2 regions of the Tsukamurella soli genome follow, and region 1 is predicted to be linked to the other one. Evidence: predicted binding sites of a transcription regulator. Region 1 holds the regulator's gene; the other holds the start of a gene.

Region 1 (4,645 bases):
CGCAGGCTGGGCCGGGAGGTCCAGAAGGATCTGTCACGGCGGACGTCGAGATTCGAACGGCCACCCGCCACCACGTGGACCGCCGAGACCCTCGGCGACGTCCCGCGCCGGGTGGAGACACAGGTCGACGGGCGGACGGTCGAGGGGTTCGGCGCGCTGTACGCCACCGCCGACGGTGCCGGCGTGCGCATCGTGGCCACCGAGGCCGCGCAGCGCGCGTCGACCGCTGCCGGGCTGGACCGGCTGCTCGAGGTCGCTCTGCCCGCCGCCCCGAAATCGGCACTCCGCACACTCGGGCCCAAGCAGCGGATCGCCCTGTCGCAGGGCCCGTACCGGACGCCCGAGGAGCTCCTCGCCGACTGCCGCCGACGCGCGATCACCGACCTACGTGCCACCGCGCCACTCGCGTGGACGCCCGCCGAGTTCACCGAGCTCGCCGCGACCGTCCGCGCGCGACTAGGCGAGACGCAGCTCGAGTACCTCACGTGCGCGGCTGACGCGATCGCCGCGGCCACCGACGCGCGGGGCCGCATCGCCTCGATCAAGAACGGCGCACCCGCCCGCGACGCTGCCGACGATGTCGCCGAACAGCTCGACAGCCTGCTACTGCCGGGGTTCGTCGCCGCCACCGCGGGGACACACCTGCGGCGGATGCCGAGGTACGCACGCGGGGCCGACCTGCGCCTCGCCGCACTCCCGGGGTCGCTCGATCGCGACGACCGCGGCCTCGTCGTACTCGACCGGATCTACGCAGCGCTCGGGGCCCGCCTCGACGCCCTACCCGAGAGCCGCCGCGACGCCCTGCACGAGCACGTGCACTGGCTGATCGAGGAGCTGCGCATCAGCCTGTTCGCCCAGTCGCTCGGCACCGCCGGATCGGTGTCGGAGAAACGCATCCTGGCGGTGATCGCCGAGGCCGCCTGAGTGTGGCCCCGCACCGCCTCGAACTGCCCCTCGTCAGGCTCGGGTGGCGCGGTTCGCGCGATCGCGCTGAAGCGCCTGGATAGCCGCCTCGAAGTCCTCGATCGTGGTGAAGTCCTGGTAGACCGACGCGAACCGCAGATACGCGACCTCGTCGAGGTCCCGCAGCGGACCGAGAATCGCGAGCCCCACCTCGTGGGACGGGACCTCCGCTGCGCCGCTCGACCGCACCGCGTCCTCCACCTGCTGCGCGAGGCGCTGCAACGCCGCCTCCGAGACGTCGCGTCCCTGGCACGCACGGCGTACGCCCTTCATCACCTTCTCGCGGCTGAACGGCTCGGTGACGCCGTTACGTTTCACCACTGCCAGGACCGCGCTCTCGACCGTCGTGAACCGGCGCCCGCAGTTCGCACACGAACGGCGGCGGCGGATCCCCTGACCGTCGTCGAACACGCGGGAATCGACCACACGGGTGTCCTCGTTCCTGCAAAACGGACAATGCATGCGCTCACCCTCACCGTCGGCCTCGGGCCGCCGCCGGTGCGGCACCACGGCGGTGGCACGGCGCGGGCCGAGTGTCGGGCTCGAGGATACTCGCCCCGGAAACGGTAGGACCGTCGAGCAATCCGCGTGCGCGGTACCGACGACGAGCTGTAGACGACGCTCCCCGACCGGGCGCACGCCTGCCGCGACCCGGCCTCCGAACCATCCCATGCCTCGTGCCTCCGTCATCTCTGTTCTCCCGTCTGCTCGGATCGGACCTAGTACCGCGGGACGACGAGCGTCTGGCCGGCGATGACGTGACCGTCGGCGATACCGTTGATCTCGGCGATCTCCTGCGCGACGGCCGACGCCGGGTGCCCGCCGGCCACAGCGCGGGCGACGTCGGGGAGCGTCTCGCCCGCGCGCACCGTCACGAGCGACGTCTGGTCACGGATCGCGGGGTCCGCTGCGGCGACCTGCCCCCGCGCCACCGTCTCGCCCGCACCGGCCAGGCCCGCGAGACCCACCAGTCCGAGCGCGAGCAGCAGTGCCGCAACGCCGACCGTCACGCACACCCGCACCGAAGGCTGCCCGCGGCGCGCACATCCGCCCGCCCGCGATACCCGCCGCCGCTGCCGTGCGCGCCGCTCAGCCGAGCGTGCCAGCCGTTCGACTCGAACTCCGCGCTCGGCTCGCCAACCCGCGATCGCGGCATCCCGATCGCACCGGTCAGGCGTTCGACCTGTCTCGACGGACAGCTGTTTCGCACCGGTGGACGAAGACACGGTGCCGACAGCTTCCCCACGACGGGACTGCTCTGCCCGCGCTTGCGCCAGGCGCGGGGACATCGCCCGGCTCCGTGCGGGGGCACGGCGCGGATCCCTCAGCGGAAGATCATTGATGTGCTCCTGAACTGCAGCGATGCCGGTGCGATCGATGGTGGTGGTCATGCTCGTCCTCCTGCCGGATGGGTGGTTCCTTGCGGTCATGCAGTCGTTCTACCCGCACCCACCGACAAGTTTCGGTGGACCGCTCGACCGCTACCGCGAACCCGGATGCGATCTCGCCCCGATGTTCGAAGGAATGTCTGTTCGATATCTACCACAGGTCGAGGGTTTCCGGAAGACACGCGCGGAAATTTCTCGAACAGATGTTTGTCACGGTCCGGATGTTCGGCTACAGTGAGATCGACAGCACAGGGGTGTGAGACCGCGAGAAGGTGGCCCTCAAGCCCAGGACATGCGACCCAAGAGGAGGGGAATCCCATGCAGGACGGGGAGGACGACGTGAGCGAGATCGAGACCCCGAAGCAGCGGTATCGAGGCGGCCGCCGCGCGGTCGACGCCGACGGACCGGTGTCCGAGGACCACCTGACCCGCCGGCAGAAGCAGGTGCTCACCGTGATCCGCAAGTCGGTCCGCGAGCGCGGCTACCCGCCGAGCATCCGCGAGATCGGTGATGCCGTCGGTCTCACGTCGACGTCGTCCGTCGCGCACCAGCTGCGCACGCTCGAGCGGCTCGGCTTCCTGCAGCGCGATGCCAACCGTCCGCGGGCGGTGAACGTCCACGGCGCCGAGGAACGCACCGCCAAGGTGATCCAGAAGGTGATGGAGGACGACACCCGGATGCCGGAGCCGGCATTCGTGCCCGTGCTCGGCCGGATCGCCGCGGGGGGGCCCATTCTCGCCGAAGAGGCGGTCGAGGAGATCTTCCCGTTGCCGCGCGAGCTCGTCGGCGAGGGGTCGCTGTTCCTGCTCAGGGTGGTCGGCGAGTCGATGGTCGACGCCGCGATCTGCGACGGCGACTGGGTCGTCGTACGCCAGCAGTCGGTGGCGGACAACGGCGACATCGTGGCCGCCATGCTCGACGGCGAGGCCACGGTGAAGACCTTCCGGCGCACGGGGCGGGACGTGTGGCTGATGCCGCACAACCCGGCGTTCGATCCGATCCACGGCAACGATGCGGTGATCCTCGGCAAGATCGTGGCGGTCATGCGCCGGATCTGACCGGGCCTTGTCCGGTGGCCCGTAGCGCGGCGCGTCGGATCACCCGCCGTGCGCCGTGGCCGCCCACCCCCGAGGTGACCACGCACGCCGCGGCGCCGAGCACAAGCCCGACGACGGCGCCGAGGCTGGGGCGGGTACCGAACATGGCGTACGTCATGAGCGCGGTCACCGACGGAATCACCGCGAAGACCGACGCCGCCGCGACCGCTCCCGCCTGGGCGATCGCGCGGACGTAGAGGGTGGTCGCGACCAGCGAGCTGAGCACGACCATCGCGGCGAGGACCTCGACGGCGCGGACAGGGTGCGGCACCGCCAGGCCGGTCGCGATCGCAGCAATCCCGGCCGGTAGCGCGGAGGACATGAGGCCGACAGCGTTGAGGGTGATCGGGTCCGCCCCACGGCAGAACCGCTGCTGGTAGAGGCCGCCGGAGACCAGGCCGGCGAGCCCGAGCAGCGTGAAGCCGATACCGGCGCCGGCATGAGTGAGGTGGCCGACCGCCGACCAGCAGGCCGCCACGACGGCGGCGAGACCGAGGGCAGCTGCGACCACCTTACGGCCGGTCAGCTTCTCCGCCAACGTGATCCGCGCAGCGAGGGTGGTGACTACCGGGTTCACGGCGATCACGAGCGCCGCGACGGCCGGGGGGACTCCCGCGGTGAGTCCGAGGTACAGCCCCATGAACTGGCCGGCCTGGCCCAGCAGGCCGGCGACCACGGCATGCCGGAGCGCCGCTCCGCACGGCCACCGCCGCCCCGTCGCCCGCACCACGACGGCCATCGCGATGCCGGACAGGCCGAATCGTAGGAACACCAGCAGCATCGGGCTCATCGCGGCGACCCCTAATGCGCCGAGCGGGTAGCCGAATGCCCACAGCAGGATGAGCGGGACTGCGACGACAGGTGAAAGTCTCATGCCCCGATCGTGTCGCCCGATCCCGCTGTCGTCCAACGACGATCTGCGATCACGATCAATCGCGGATATCAATCGATCGAATCGGTACATCGGTCGCTCCGATGGGTGATACTGGTGGCTGTGAGCGATCCCGTGCTCGATATCCTCCCCCTGCGCAGCGTCGTGGCTGTGGCCCGCTGCGGCGGCGTGCACCGCGCCGCGGCGACTCTGCACCTGACCCAGTCCACGGTGAGCGCGCACCTGCGCCGGATCGAGAAGGAGACCGGAGCGGCGGTCGTGGCCAAGGCGGGGCGCGGTATCCGGTTCACCGAGCACGGCGAGC
Region 2 (4,645 bases), on a different contig from region 1:
ACGAGTCGGCGGAGTCCGGGTTCCGCGCGTCGGTGGAGGTGCCGGTCGACGCCGACGGTGCCCGCAAGGTGTCCCGGCTGATCGACGCTCTCGAGGACAGCGACGACGTGCAGAACGTCTACACCAACATCGACATCTCCGACGAGGTGCTCGCCGAGCTGGACGAGGACTGACCGCGGTGGCCGGGCGAGACACGTGAGGGGAACGTGGCGCGGTCGGCTCGGCCGTGCTCCGATCATCGTGGCGACGGTCGCGGTGCTGGTCGGCGCCGGTGGCGCGGCCGTGTGGACCTCCGGGAACGACCGGACGGTGCCCGGCGCCGTCGCGGCGGGCGTCGACATCGGGGGCATGACCCGCGCGGCCGCCGAGCGTCGGCTCGCCGACCGCACCATGTTCGCTCAGCACGGCCCGGTGACACTGCGGACGCCCGACGGCACCGTCGAACTCCCACCGGCTGAGCTGGGGCTGACCGTCGACGTGCCCGCCACCGTCGACCGCGCCATCGCCGCGCGCACGCCGTGGCGTTCCCTGCTCGGGGTCCTCGGCGGAACGACGACGGTGCCGGCCTCCGGCAGCATCGACCGCACCGTGTTCGACGGTGCCGTGCAGCGATCGGCGGCGACGCTCACGCACGCGATGGTCGACGGTGCCGTCGTGTTCCAGGCGGGCCGACCCGTCGCCGTCGAGCCGGAGACGGGCATCGGGATCGACCTCGGCGCCGCGGCGGCCGCCGTCGCGGCGCGGTGGCCGGGTGCCGGCACGATCGACGTGCCGGTGCGACAGGCGCAGCCGACCGTCACCGCCGCCACCGTCGCCGCCACCCTGCGCGGGCCGGCCGCGGCCGCCGTCGCCTCGGACGTGTCGGTGACCGGCGGCAGGACCACGGCGCACATCACGCCCGCCGACATCGGCACCTTCCTCAGCTACCGCCCGGACGGTCACGGCGGGCTTGCTCCGCAGGTCGACCGGCCCGCGCTGCTGACCGTGGTGCACAAGGAGGTCGGCGCTGTGGCGATCAAGGCGAAGGATGCGGGCTTCGACCTCGCCGGCGCCGCGCCGACCGTCGTACCCGGGACACCGGGCAGGGCACTCGACGTAGAGCCGACCGCGGATGCCGTGGCCGCCGCGGTCGGGGCGACGGGGGCGCACCGCACCGTCGCCGGGGTGTTCGGCGCGACCCGGCCCCGGGTCACCACGGCGCTGGCCGAGTCGCTGGGCATCAAGGAGGTGGTCGGGGAGTTCACCACCGGCGGGTTCGCCGGTGACTCGGGCGTCAACATCCGTCGCATCGCGCGGCAGGTGAACGGCGCGGTGGTACTGCCGGGCGAGACGTTCTCGCTGAACGGCTACACGGGTACCCGCGGTGCGGCGCAGGGATATGTCGAGGCCGGCATCATCAACCACGGCCGCCCCGACCGGGCGGTGGGCGGAGGTATCTCGCAGTTCGCCACTACGCTGTACAACGCGGCGTACTTCGCGGGGCTGGCTGACGCGGGGCACACCGAACACAGCTACTACATCTCGCGGTACCCGCCTGCGCGGGAGGCGACCGTGTACGACGGCACCATCGACCTGAGGTTCCGCAACGACACCCCGTACGGCGTGGTCATCCAGGCGGTGGCCGACTCGTCGACGGTGACGGTGCGGATCTGGTCGACCAAGACCCGCGACGTCAGGTCGATCACCGGGCCGCGGTCGGCCGTGACACAGCCCGGCACTGTCCGCGTGTCCGGCGCGCACTGTATCCCCGCCACCGGGCGGCCGGGGTTCACGGTCTCGGACACCCGGGTGATCACCGACGCGAAGACGGGCGGGCAGATCTCCCGCGAAACGCACACCGTGACATACGACCCCGAGCCCACCGTGGTCTGCGCGAAGTAGTGTCCGGTTCGCCCGGCGCGGTTCTGAGCGCTCGACGTCGTGCGATGCGTCTCGTGTCGCACGCGGAGATTGTCGGAGCCGTGCGCTATCCTCGAACATAGTTTCGCGGCAGGCGGGCGGAAGGCGGTTCGACGGTGCGGGTGATGGGGGTCGACCCAGGGCTCACGAGGTGTGGGCTATCGGTGGTCGAGGGTGCTGGTGGCCGCAAGGTCACCGCGCTCGATGTCGACGTGGTGCGTACGCCGTCGACCATGGAGCTGTCCCAGCGGTTGCTCGCCGTCTGGGACGCCGCCGAGTACTGGATGGACACCCACCGGCCCGACGTGATCGCCATCGAGCGCGTGTTCACGCAGCACAACGTCTCCACAGCGATGGGCACCGCGCAGGCGGGAGGCGTGGTGGCCCTGGCCGCCGCCCGCCGCGACATCCCGGTGCACTTCCACACGCCGTCGGAGGTCAAGGCTGCCGTGACCGGCAACGGCAATGCCGGGAAGGCACAGGTCACGGCGATGATCACGCGGATCCTCGGGTTCCAGAAGGCGCCCGAGCCGGCCGACGCCGCGGACGCGCTCGCGCTCGCGGTGTGCCACTGTTGGCGCGCGCCGATGATCGCGCGGATGGCCGAGGCCGAGCAGAAGGCCGCCGAGCAGCGCAAGGTGTACCAGCAACGGCTCGCCGCGTCGCGGCGCAAGGCCACAGGAACCGGCGGCGGTCCCGTCGGCCGCGGCAGGACGACGGAACGTGTCTCGACACTGGAGGGGAAGACTAGATGATCGCGTCGCTGCGGGGCCCGGTGCTCCACATCGCGCTCGACCACGTCGTGATCGAATGCGGCGGAGTGGGATATCGCGTGCAGGTCGCGCCCACCACTGCGGGCGCCATGACCCGCGGTTCCGAGGCCTCGTTGTTGACATCGATGGTGGTCCGCGAGGACTCGATGACGCTGTACGGCTTCACCGACCCCGACGTGCAGGAGTTCTTCCACCTGCTGCAGACGGTGCAGGGAATCGGCCCGCGGCTCGCGATGGCGGCGATCGCCGTCCTCGACCCTCGCGAGATGGCCCGCGCCATCACCGCGGAGGACATCAAGACGCTGTGCCTGATCCCCGGCGTAGGTAAGCGGGTGGCCGAGCGGATCCACGTGGAGCTCAAGGACAAGATCGCCGCGCCGGGCGGCGCGGGCACCGATGTGGGACCGGGCCCGGCCATCGCCGTCGGCGGGGTCGAGCAGCAGCTCGTCGAGGCGCTCGAGGGGCTCGGATTCTCCACCCGCCAGGCGGAGCCGGCCGTATCGGCGGTGGTCGAGGAGGATCCGGACCGCCCCGTCGCCGACCTGCTACGCGCCGCGCTGCGCCGGTTGGGCAAGGCCTGACATGGCGGTCAACCCGTTCGGCGAGCCGCGCGACGACTTCGCGCGCGAGCTCGACGGCGGATTCGACCAGGCGCGGCTCTCGGGCGGCGACGGTGCCGCGGGAGACACCGACCCGGTGCTGGCCGCCGGCGCGGTCGACGCGCAGGACGACGCGGATACGCTGCGGCCGAAGACGCTCGACGAGTTCATCGGCCAGCCCAAGGTGCGCGAGCAGCTGCAGTTGGTGCTGCACGGGGCGCGCAAGCGCGGGTCCACACCGGACCACATCCTGCTCTCGGGCCCGCCGGGGCTGGGGAAGACGTCGCTCGCCATGATCATCGCGGCTGAGATGGGGTCGGCGCTGCGCGTGACGTCCGGACCGGCGCTCGAGCGCGCCGGCGACCTGGCGGCGATGCTGTCCAATCTGGTCGAGGGCGACGTGCTGTTCATCGACGAGATCCATCGCATCGCCCGCCCGGCCGAGGAGATGCTGTACCTGGCGATGGAGGACTTCCGCGTCGACGTCGTGGTGGGCAAGGGGCCGGGTGCCACGTCGATCCCGCTGGATGTGGCGCCGTTCACGCTGGTCGGTGCCACCACGCGGTCGGGATCGCTCACCGGCCCGCTGCGCGACCGGTTCGGCTTCACCGCGCACATGGACTTCTACGACACCCCCGACCTGATCCGGGTGATCGAGCGCAGTGCCCGCATCCTCGGCATCACCATCGCGCGGGAGGCCGCCGCCGAGATCGGTAGCCGCTCGCGCGGTACGCCGCGGATCGCCAACCGGCTGCTGCGCCGGGTCCGGGACTTCGCGGACGTGCGCGTCGACGGTGTCGTCACCGTCGACGTCGCGCGCGGCGCGCTCCGGGTGTACGACGTGGACGAGCTTGGACTCGACCGGCTCGACCGCGCGGTGTTGGGTGCGCTGCTGCGCAGCTTCGGCGGTGGTCCGGTGGGGGTGGGGACCCTCGCCGTGGCGGTGGGGGAGGAGGCCGGCACCGTCGAGGAGGTGTGCGAGCCGTTCCTGGTGCGCGCGGGGATGCTCGCACGCACCCCACGTGGGCGGGTGGCGACGGTGGCGGCGTGGCACCACATGGGCCTCGTTCCGCCGGCCGGCGCCCTGACCTCGGGTATCGAGGTGCGCGGCGACTACGGCGAGGATCCGCTGTTCTAGCGACCGGTCACGGCATCACAGCGATGCCGAGCCATACGAGGACCACCACCTTCACCACCTCGAGGCCCACGTACAGCAGGTGCGTGGGGTTGCGCGGGACACCGGCTCCGCTGGGACGGGTCGCGCGCTCCGCTCGCTCCTCGTTCCGGGAGGCCCCGTCGGTGGACAGCTCACCCGCCCGGACCCGCCGGTCCATGATCGGCCGCAGGACTCCGGCACCCACCGCCAGGACGGCT

What was found. Region 1 encodes LexA, which represses DNA repair genes until DNA is damaged. Its sites were predicted from a motif close to CGAACANNTGTTCG; they were not measured.
Region 2: the regulator LexA is predicted to act here: its motif matches at 1,974-1,987, upstream of ruvC (crossover junction endodeoxyribonuclease RuvC).

The regions. Positions count from the first base shown of each region.
Region 1 is NZ_BAABFR010000031.1:15,276-19,920, forward strand. It holds gene hrpA (ATP-dependent RNA helicase HrpA) at 1-924, shown strand, start outside; gene nrdR (transcriptional regulator NrdR) at 958-1,425, opposite strand; gene ABD908_RS11715 (LysM peptidoglycan-binding domain-containing protein) at 1,683-1,973, opposite strand; gene lexA (transcriptional repressor LexA) at 2,670-3,410, shown strand; gene ABD908_RS11725 (DMT family transporter) at 3,394-4,323, opposite strand; gene ABD908_RS11730 (LysR family transcriptional regulator) at 4,444-4,645, shown strand, end outside.
Region 2 is NZ_BAABFR010000118.1:4,968-9,612, forward strand. It holds gene ABD908_RS23620 (YebC/PmpR family DNA-binding transcriptional regulator) at 1-173, shown strand, start outside; gene ABD908_RS23625 (VanW family protein) at 196-1,881, shown strand; gene ruvC (crossover junction endodeoxyribonuclease RuvC) at 2,016-2,654, shown strand; gene ruvA (Holliday junction branch migration protein RuvA) at 2,651-3,253, shown strand; gene ruvB (Holliday junction branch migration DNA helicase RuvB) at 3,255-4,409, shown strand; gene ABD908_RS23645 (hypothetical protein) at 4,417-4,645, opposite strand, start outside.